2 regions of the Bacillus pacificus genome follow, and region 2 is predicted to be linked to the other one. Evidence: riboswitches for the same ligand, from Rfam matches in the RefSeq annotation. Region 2 holds a riboswitch; the other holds the start of a gene.
The links. Region 2 has a riboswitch for magnesium ahead of mgtA (magnesium-translocating P-type ATPase). Riboswitches for the same ligand answer to the same signal wherever they lie in the genome.

Region 1 (5,304 bases), 2.4 Mb from region 2:
CACTTGCATGCAAAAATAATTTGTATTAAAATAAGGTCACAAGCAAGAGATTGCTCGAAAAACTTTGTATTTTACACATTGGAAACAATGTGATAATATAACGACAAGTAAATAATACATCCTGCGGTGTACGTAACTTATTTATGTCTAAAACCGATGTTAGTTATACGGAAGCTCAATATTTAGCGACCATCATCAAGCCTTCCTTGTGGAGGAAGATGTACGGTAACTGTGAGGGCATCCACCTGCGAGTAGCGGGTTTTTGGACATTTACGAGGAGCGGCACGTGCGGGGGTCTTATTTCAACTAACATTATATAAAATTCCTACGGTGTACGTAGCTTATGCATGTCTTAAACCAATAAGTTTAATATGGAAGTTCAATATTTAAATGTAGCTAACATGCCATCTTTTTAAGAAGGAAGTTACAAACATTTGTGAGAGCATCCACCTGTGAGAGCAGGTTTATGGACATCTAGAGAGAACGGCATATGTGGGGCTATATAAAAACCTTACGTTTTATACGTAAGGTTTTTTTGTTGCATACATATATCCATGTTATCTCGATTCACCTGTGAAGTTTCCGTAATAAATATAGCATTTTCTGTCTTCATCAATTTCTCTTGAATCTAAAGTAAACTCCATATGCATGCCGTCGCGCTGAATATATATAATATCTGAATGAAGAGATGGTAAAATTTCTTCATAGTTCCATACATCTTTACTTTCAATCAAGTTTGAACTTGTATTCTTTAGCTCTCTAATTTCAAAACCGATGTGGAAGTAAGTAGGATCTGAAGGATCGTTATAGAAAGTTTCTTGTTGAATATATATAACTGCTGTTCCGTCTGGATCTACTGAGGTTGCAGTGACAACATATGTATTTTTATCTTTTATAAAATATTCACAAGTCATGCGTGTTGGTGAAAAAAATTACGGGGAATGAATCGTACTATTTACCAGTAGGTATAAAAAAGGAGGAAGTATATGATTAATTTTTTATTATATTTAGCAGTAACACTTGGTCTTTTATGCATAGGTCTTTTCCTGATGGAAGTGACAACGAAAGTAAAAGAATTTAAGTTAATGGCCCAAGGGAATAAGGCAGTAAGCTATGTACTTGGAGGGCGATTACTTGGGTTAGCTATTGTTTTATATTCAACAGCAGCTAATTCCATTTCACTTCTTGATATGGTTTCGTGGGGAGCGGTTGGGATTTTGGCTCAAATTATCGTCTTTTATTTAGCTGAGTGGCTTACACCACGCTTTAATATAAATAAAAGTCTTGAAGAAGATAATCAAGCGGTCGGTCTTTTTCTTATGTTTTTATCGCTTTCCATTGGGATTGTAATTGCTGGTTGTATAACTTATTGAAAACTGTACGTTTAAACGTAAGGTTTTTATTTTTACTAATTTTAAAATATGTGCTTCATTCATTTAATACGTAGAAAGAGAAATAGTATGTATATGAGAGGGAGTTGTTGTAATAAGGAAAAGATTCCATTCAAGGTGTTGACATCTATTTTAAATAAGAGTAACATTTTCTATGTAATAAAAATAAGTCTCTGTTAGGTGAGGCTCCTGTATAGAGAAATGCTACTGCCCAAAAATGTCGAGAGACGCCAATGGGTCAACAGGAATGATCGAATTAAGGTTTTTCTTAACGTAGCTGGTAATGTACCTATGCTATACAGTGCTAAAACTCGGCGAGGGAGAGGTCCGTAGATTTCTAATTGTATTAGGAATCGCTTATTTGTGTATGTCATGGCCTTTACTCTTTTCGGAGTAAGGGTCTTTTTGTTACAAAGCTATGAGTCATTTCATAGTATAAACTATAAAATAAAACGAGGAGGTGAGGAGCATGTCAAATTCTGACTCGGTTCCGTTACCCATATACTTCAAATCAAAAATATATGATGTAGGCAGGAAACGACTTGTTCCTCCCTCTATATTTATCACTATGTAGCGTTTATATGTATGTTTAAGCGCTAGACACTTTTACAGTAAAGTGGATAAATCGAGAAACAAAGCGTTTCTTCCTATGTTGTAAAGGAGGAGACGATAATATGTTATATGCAAACAAAACTGTGGGTAACACGTCATATAAATTAAGCAAAAAATCAATGAAAGAACAAACATTGCTTCAAAAAAATAAAGATTTATTAATTGAAATCGCAACGAGAGATGTAAAATCTGTATTTGCGTATTTTAAAACAACAAGAGATGGATTATCTGTGAAAGAGGCACAAAAACGTATTCAAGTATACGGCCGAAATGAATTAACTTCAAAAAGAGCTCGTATTGCAGAAGTGATGATGAAGCTAGGTGGAATGATCCCAGGTTTTTCAAAACAACATGTGAGAGATGGATTACAATGTGAGAAAATTACGGTGTCTCGAGTAGAATGTTCTAGTGTAACAGGTGTAAACGGTGAATTAAAAATGATGACTTTGCCAGTACAAGAGCTTGTTCCTGGTGATATCATTTTCCTTTCAGAAGGTGATACAGTACCAGCAGATGTACGTATCATTTATGCAAATGATCTATTAGTAAATGAATCTGTGCTAACAGGAAACGATGCGAGTATTGAGAAATTTGAAAGTTGCTATCATCTTGAACGCAAACGATTTATTCCTTTGAAAAGAATGAAAGACTATAATCCACTTGAACTTGAAAATGTATGTTTCAAAGGGACGTATATTGTTGGCGGGAATGCAAAGGCTGTAGTAGTTTCAACTGGGAAAAATACGTATTCAGGGATTCTTCATACTTGTTGTAGTAGAACGTCTTAATATGTAATTGATGCTAAATATACAAAAACAATGTATAATAGACAAAGTTGAAAAACGTAGAATGGTAATCTATTTATATAACCTTACGTGATGACGTGAGGTTATTATTTTTTTGGTAGGAGAGGAATTATGAAAAAAGTATTATTAGTTGATGGTATGGCACTATTATTTCGTGCTTTTTATGCAACAAGTGTCTATGGACAGTTTATGAAACGACAAGATGGTACCCCTACAAATGGGATTCATGGTTATATGAAACATTTATTAACGGCAATGCAAGCAATTGAACCGACACATATCGTAACATGCTGGGATATGGGAAGTACAACATTTAGAACAGAATCGTTCTCAAATTATAAAGCGAATCGTGCAGCGCCGCCTGAAGAATTAATTCCGCAATTTGATCTAGTGCAAGAAATGACTGCAAAATTATCTGTTCCAGTTATCGGTCTGAAAGGGTATGAAGCGGATGATTGTATCGGTACACTAGCAAAACAATATTGCAATGAAGCGGAAGTTTATATTTTAACAGGTGATACGGATTTACTTCAGCTTGTTGATAAGAACGTTACAGTTATGCTTCTGCGCAAAGGAATTGGAAATTACGAGTATTACACACCGGAGAAAATTATGGAAGAAAAAGGTGTAGAACCGTGGCAAATTGTTCATGCGAAAGCTTTTATGGGAGATACAAGTGATAATTATCCAGGTGTAAAAGGTATTGGTGAAAAAACAGCGTATAAGCTTATTCAAGAACACGGAACAGTATCAGCTGTACTAGAAAACATAACATCATTAACGAAAGCGCAACGTACGAAGATTGAAAGTGATTTAGAGAATTTAAATATTTCATTACAATTGGCACAAATTCATTGTGAAGTTCCTATTTCATGTTCACTAGAAGAAGGATTACACACAATAGATGAAGAAAAATTACGATTCGTTTGTGAAGAAATGAATTGGGGAAGACCTGAAATATTAATCAATATGCTGTAAATAGTTGAAAAGAAGGATGTTGCATAAGTCGAACTTAGACTAGGTGACACCTTCTTTTTTAATTTGGAAAACAGTATGTTAATAAGTGAAAATATATGAAATTTAGATTGTGATATATAAACGTTTAGATAATATAAACCGATATAAGATGATGCAAATGGCGATTGATGTAATTGAATGAAACAACTATAGACTTTTTTAGGGGAATCTCTTTTTTTGAGTGTTCACAAAGTTGTCAGAAAATAAACGGAATTTTCATATGAAGTTCAAATAGAATTCACAACAATCAATTATTATAAGAACAACCAGATAATTCATTATCTTTTATCCCACTTTAATGGGCAGTAAGACCCCCATCTTAAAATTCAGCGAAAGCAAAGAAGTTAGGTGGGGGATCAACTGCCCATAAAAGTCCGATTGGTTCAACTAATAATCAGTGGGGGATGAAGAAAACCCCCACTGATTAAAGTTTCACTTTATATAAATCATCCCCCAAGGAGGACAATGAAAATGAGAAAAAAAGTGAGAAAATCTTTTAAACAATTATTAATTGAAAATAAACAATCACTATTAAATAATAAAGAAAATATGAAAGAAATTGAGGAACGAATTGAGAAACGACATGTAGCATATCAAGTTGCTAGTAATTGAGTATAATAATTTTTCCTATGAAAAAAGCTTGTAGTTTAGAGACTATCCAAACTACAAGCTTTTTCTTTTGTATTACTTCCACCAAATCCAAGCCCAAAAGTAATTTCGTACATTTCGAGGAGTAATCCGTATGAAGCGTTCACCGTCAAAGAAGCAATTCAAATTTGGAAGTGTTTCATCTGGATTTTCTGGAACAAAGGTGACGATGTTTTCGTTACTTATAACAGATACTGTAATTGGTGGGTCCGTAGGCGAGACTTGAAGTTGTAACGAAATAGTAGTCGTATTTTTAAATTCATTAGTAACAGGTGGACTTATTACTTGTACTGTGAATAACACGATAATTGTTTCGTTTGGTTCCAAATTAGTAGCGACTAGGAAACCGATATTCGGATTCGCTAGTGGAGAGTGTTCACCGTTAATGGAGACAGTGCCGTTTATAAATTGTAAACCTGCTGGAATAGTATCCTGTAAAGAAATATTTAAGAGTGAAATCTCCGAAGTATTCGTAATACGCACCGTGTAATCAAAATATTGATTTAAATAAGCAGAGCTGACGGAAGCGTTTTTCGTGACTGTCGCAGTTACAAATTGAACTGGTATACGAACAATATTCGAATTAACAACGAAAGTAATAATCGGATCCTGTGGTGTCAATTGGAAAGCGGCTGTAACTGTTGCAGAATTTATAATTGTACTGTTTGAAGGAATGGAAGTTACGAGCACTTGAAATGTTATCGTTGCTACTGAGCCTGCAGGTAAAGCGCCGATATTCATACCAGTGTCTGGACGGACAGTTGGTACCGGAGTACCGTTAATTGTTACGCTATTTTCTATAAATGTTGTACCAGCCGGAATAGTGTCTA
Region 2 (5,304 bases):
TTTTGTCCCAGGGGATAGACAGTTGTGAAATATCATAAAGTAAGTTTTGAATTAAAAGGTGAATGGCAAGCATCGGCAAGAAAGGAATGAAGGCACTTGCTACTAACACACTAAATACATTTCCGAAGTTAGAGCTCGCTGTCATTTTAATGTATTTCAAAATATTACCGAATGTAGTGCGTCCTTCTAAAATACCTGCTTCTAATATCATTAAACTTTTTTCAAGTAGAATAATATCGGAAGACTCTTTTGCAATATCAGTTGCAGTATCAACAGATATGCCAACGTCAGCTTCCCGTAACGCTACGGCGTCGTTAATGCCATCTCCCATATAACCTACAGTGTGTCCGTTTCCTTGTAATACTCGTATAATGCGAGATTTTTGCATTGGATTTAGTTTAGCAAAAACAGTTGTTTCTTCGGCTAGCTTTGCTAATGCTTTATCAGGTAAAGCATCGATTTCGTAACCAAGGATAGGCTCGCCAATATTTAATCCAACTTCTTTACATACCTTTTTTGTCACGATTTCGTTATCACCAGTTAAAATTTTTACTTGTACACCATGTTTTTGTAATGCTTGAATGGCAGTAGCGGCAGATGGTTTCGGTGGATCTAAAAAGCCAATATATCCAGCGAGAATCATATCATTTTCATCTTGTACGGCGTACTCTTTATTATTTGTTGGTCTATTTTTTTTATAAGCTACAGCAATAACGCGCATACCTTCACTATTCAAAGTCTCACTTAGTTGTTTTACATGTAAGCGCATGTCATCGGTAAGAGAAGCAATTTTGCCATCTATTTCAGTGTAGTTGCAAATAGATAAAATTTCTTCTACAGCCCCTTTACAGACCATTGTATGTTCACCTGAATTGTTTTTTACAATGACGGACATACGCCGACGAGCAAAGTCAAATGGAATTTCATCTAGTTTTTGAAAAACGGATGGATCAAATTTTTGAATTTCTTCTGTATGTTTTATAACAGCTTTATCTATTAAATTTTTCAATCCTGTTTGATAGAAGCTATTTAAATAGGCAAAGTGTAATACACGATTACATGTATTACCATTAGGATCTAAGTGCCGAACAAGTACAACTTTATCTTCTGTTAAAGTTCCTGTTTTATCGGTACAAAGAATGTTCATAGCACCTAAATTTTGAATAGAATTCAGCTGTTTTACAATTACTTTCTGTTTAGACATGTTAACGGCACCTTTAGCTAAATTAGCAGTCACAATCATTGGTAACATTTCAGGTGTTAGACCAACTGCGATTGCAATAGCGAAGAAGAAAGCTTCTTGCCAATCCCCTTTTGTGAATCCGTTAATGAGAAGAACGATAGGTGCCATAATAAGCATGAATGTAATTAAAAGCCAGCTTACTTTGTTTACACCTTTATCAAAGCTTGTTTCTACGCGCTTACCGATTACTTTATTTGCTAAAGAGCCAAAATACGTATCGGTACTTGTGGAGATGACAACCGCTCTTGCGCTACCACTTACAATATTTGTCCCCATGAAGCAAAGATTTTCCATATCGAGTGGATTGTAATTTTTTTTCGTGCTTTTCGGTAATAGATGTTTATTTTCTGTATGATAGCAGTTTTCGTATTTTTCTACAGGAAGTGCTTCTCCTGTTAAAGAAGATTGGTTCACAAATAAATCTTTAGCCGATAAAATACGCACATCAGCTGGAACAATGTCTCCGGCTGAAAGTGAAATAATATCGCCAGGTACAAGTTCCTCAATTGGAATTTCCGTTGGATCAGTTCGCTTCAAAATTTTTACATTTTTTGTTTCGTGTACAAATCCATCTATTCTAAAGACACTCGCCGTTGTTCGGACCATAGCCTTTAACTGATCCGCAGCTTTTTGAGAACGAAATTCTTGTAAAAAGCGAATCGTTGCACTTAGCATTACCATTACAGATACGACAATAGTTCCTTGTATGTCATCTGTGAAAAAAGAAAGTGCGCCGAGAGCTAATAAAACAAAAATAAATGGATTTTTAAATGCCAGCAGAAATTGAATGTACCACGGTGATGTTTTATTATGAGCTATTTCATTAAGGCCATATAAAGAAAGTCTACGAGACGCTTCTTCTTTAGAGAGTCCATTTTCTGTTGTTTCTAAAAGTCGTAACGCTTTGTTTGCATCCTGCGTTGCGACTTCCACTAATAATTTGTGATTTGTTTTCATACAATCTTGATCGTATGAATGTTTCGTTTCTTGTCTTAGTAAATTTAACATCGGTAGTTCCTCCTTTTTCATGAAGGAGGAAACAAGCTGTTACTCGACTATTTAAAATTAGGAGGAACAGTTTCTTTCCTACCTACATGATGAAATATTAACGTAAAACATATGGGTATCTGGGCCGAATCATCAATTGCCAACTGTTCCTCACCTCCGTACAATTTAGTAGTTTCTGAATATGCTATGTTTGTTTCATAGTAAGGTGCATATATACGTAAAAAGACCTTTACTCAAAACGAGTAAAGGTCTGAATTCGCAGTTAAAAGAGTCCACAACAAAGACTGTTAGTAAGCATAAATCAAAACAGTTTTTGTGTATGACAAAATACATGCACCTCTCCCTCGTTGAGTTTTAGCACTGTATAGCATAGGTACTGAAACCAGCTACGTTAAAAAAGGCCTTCATTCCGACCTTTCTTGTTGACCCATTGGCGTCTCTCGACATTTTTGGGCAGCAGCGTTTCTCTATACAGGAGCCTCACCTAACAGAGACCATATTCAATTACATGTTGAATGTTAGCACTGAAATTTTGTAGTGTCAACATATTTTTTGAAAACTCAAATAGATTTATCTTGGCTATATAGTAGGAAATAAGCGGAGTTTTTTTGAAATAAGGTTGGAAAATAAATATTGTAATGAACATAATAAAAAGCACTGATCACAGTGCTTTTTGTTATAGATTATGAGATTGTAACATTTTCAAAAATAACAATCTCTGAACTGTTTGCAGTTGAAACGCGTTGTGCATAATATGTTAAAGCTGAAGAAATATATGTTGGTAACGAATCATTTGTATGTGTTGTTGTATATTCATGGATTAACTCTTTCAAAGTCGTCCATTCTAATTGTGCTGGGTGATCAGACACGAAAGAACTTACCCAGCGATCAAATGAAGATGAAAAATCAGTTTGTAAACGAAATGCTTCTTTCATAATAAAACGCTCCCTTAAAATGTAGTATAATCATTTTAACATAAAACACGAACGATATCCAAATTTTTTGAGTATAATGTTCGTGATATATAGTTGTCTAGATGATTGGTTATGTAAATTCGATTTGCCATTTGAAATAACATTCCGTAAGATGAAAGGTAGATTATATAAAGAGCTGGAGGAAAGAAAGTGGAATTTGTATTTTTAGGAACTGGTGCAGGTGTTCCTTCGAAAGGAAGGAACGTTTCAGCAATTGCTTTGCAATTGTTAGAAGAACGAGGACAAACTTGGTTATTTGATTGTGGCGAGGCGACGCAACATCAAATATTACATACATCAGTACGTCCACGCCGCATTGAAAAAATATTTATTACGCATTTACATGGTGATCATATTTTTGGATTGCCTGGTTTATTAGGAAGCCGTTCGTTTCAAGGAGGGACTACACCTTTAACAGTGTATGGACCAAAAGGAATTAAACAATTTATTGAAGTAGCATTATCAGTAAGTACGACACATGTAAAATACCCACTTGAAATTGTTGAGATAACAGAAGAAGGTACCGTGTTTGAAGATAATGAATTTCATGTGGAAACGAAAAGATTGTCACACGGTATTGAATGTTTTGGGTATCGTATTATAGAGAAAGATATACAAGGCGCCCTTTTAGTCGATAAATTGCTGGAGATGGGTGTGAAACCAGGTCCACTCTTTAAGCGTTTAAAAGATGGAGAAGTGGTTGAATTGGAAAATGGTACGATACTAAACGGACAAGATTTTATCGGCCCACCTCAAAAAGGAAGAATTATTACCATTTTAGGTGATACAAGATTTTGTGAAGCGAGTAGAGAGCTGGCACAAGACGCTGACGTACTAGTTCATGAAGCAACTTTTGCGGCAGAAGATGAACAACAAGCGTATGATTATTTTCATTCCACATCTAAGCAAGCTGCGAGTATTGCACTTCAGGCAAATGCAAAACGATTAATATTGACTCATATTAGTTCTCGTTATCAAGGGGATACATATAAGGAATTATTGAAAGAGGCAAGAGAGCTATTTTCTAATACAGAAATAGCTACGGATTTAAAATCATTTCCAGTAGAAAGATAATAATGATATGAAAAAATGGCGACGAGAGGTTGCCATTTTTTTTTCTAAAAAAAATAAAATAAAACTGTTATCATTTTATGCTTATATTAGATGAAACAGAAAGTTTTAATGATGTGAAAATATAGGATAAAAATACATAGTATCGATTATTTAGAAAAACTGTTATATAAGTCAGACGACATACGAATGATACAAATAGCAAAAATGGATTTTTATTCAGAACTTTTAAAATTCATTAAAAGTAAGCGTTTTATTAAAAACAAGTTATAATGAGGGCAGATTATAATTTATCCCACTTTAATGGGCAGTAAGACTCTACCTCAAAATTCGCGAATGCGAGGAATTTGAGCGAGAGATAACTGCTCGTAAAAGCACGATTGTTGTGGGCTAATAATTATTGGGAATGGACAAAACTCCCACTGATTATAGTTTCACTTGTTTATGCTATCCTTGTAAGTGGTTCTGTGTTAAACTTTGGATTGCTACCAGACTTTATTGTGGATTAGCTTATATTATTTTTAAATGAAGGTAATGCTAAGTTTCTTATTTATTATGACAACTAGTATTATTTCAGGATAGATTGTTTCATTGTTATTCAAAAACGATCCAATTCGTATAGCGGAACAAATTCGTAGTACAACTGGAAAAGCAACCGATTTGGTAGCTTAATAGAATAGTAAAAAATTTTTTCATAGAGGTTTAGGGGGAGTTATGATGAAGTATCGCTCAGTATTTGATATTATCGGTCCAGTTATGATTGGTCCATCAAGTTCACATACAGCAGGCGCAGCACGAATGGGGCAAGTTGCTCGCCAGCTGTTTCGTCATGAACCAGAAAGAGTAAGCATTTCATTATATGGATCATTTGCAAAGACGTATCGTGGGCATGGTACAGATGTAGCGCTAATAGGTGGGATATTAGGGTTTGAAACAGATGACTTACGTATTCCAGAGGCGCTAGAGATAGCAAAAGAGCGCGAAATTGAAGTGGAATTCATTGAAGAG

Region 1: it holds a riboswitch for magnesium, as region 2 does, so the genes downstream of both, LMD38_RS18455 (P-type ATPase actuator domain-containing protein) here and mgtA (magnesium-translocating P-type ATPase) in region 2, are expected to answer to the same signal.

The regions. Positions count from the first base shown of each region.
Region 1 covers NZ_CP086328.1:3,563,822-3,569,125, reverse strand. Annotated here, with positions in the region: RNA gene ssrS (6S RNA) at 116-298, shown strand; RNA gene ssrS (6S RNA) at 320-503, shown strand; partial or broken gene LMD38_RS18465 (hypothetical protein) at 558-917, opposite strand; partial or broken gene LMD38_RS28735 (glutathionylspermidine synthase family protein) at 874-994, shown strand; gene LMD38_RS18460 (DUF350 domain-containing protein) at 987-1,373, shown strand; M-box (ykoK) riboswitch at 1,557-1,722, shown strand; gene LMD38_RS18455 (P-type ATPase actuator domain-containing protein) at 2,066-2,791, shown strand; gene LMD38_RS18450 (5'-3' exonuclease) at 2,921-3,787, shown strand; gene LMD38_RS18445 (FbpB family small basic protein) at 4,298-4,438, shown strand; partial or broken gene LMD38_RS18440 (DUF7507 domain-containing protein) at 4,511-5,304, opposite strand, start outside.
Region 2 covers NZ_CP086328.1:1,203,385-1,208,688, forward strand. Annotated here, with positions in the region: gene mgtA (magnesium-translocating P-type ATPase) at 1-2,251, opposite strand, end outside; M-box (ykoK) riboswitch at 2,583-2,750, opposite strand; gene LMD38_RS06370 (DUF3932 family protein) at 2,935-3,186, opposite strand; gene rnz (ribonuclease Z) at 3,376-4,299, shown strand; partial or broken gene LMD38_RS06380 (hypothetical protein) at 4,677-4,934, shown strand; gene sdaAB (L-serine ammonia-lyase, iron-sulfur-dependent subunit beta) at 5,014-5,304, shown strand, end outside.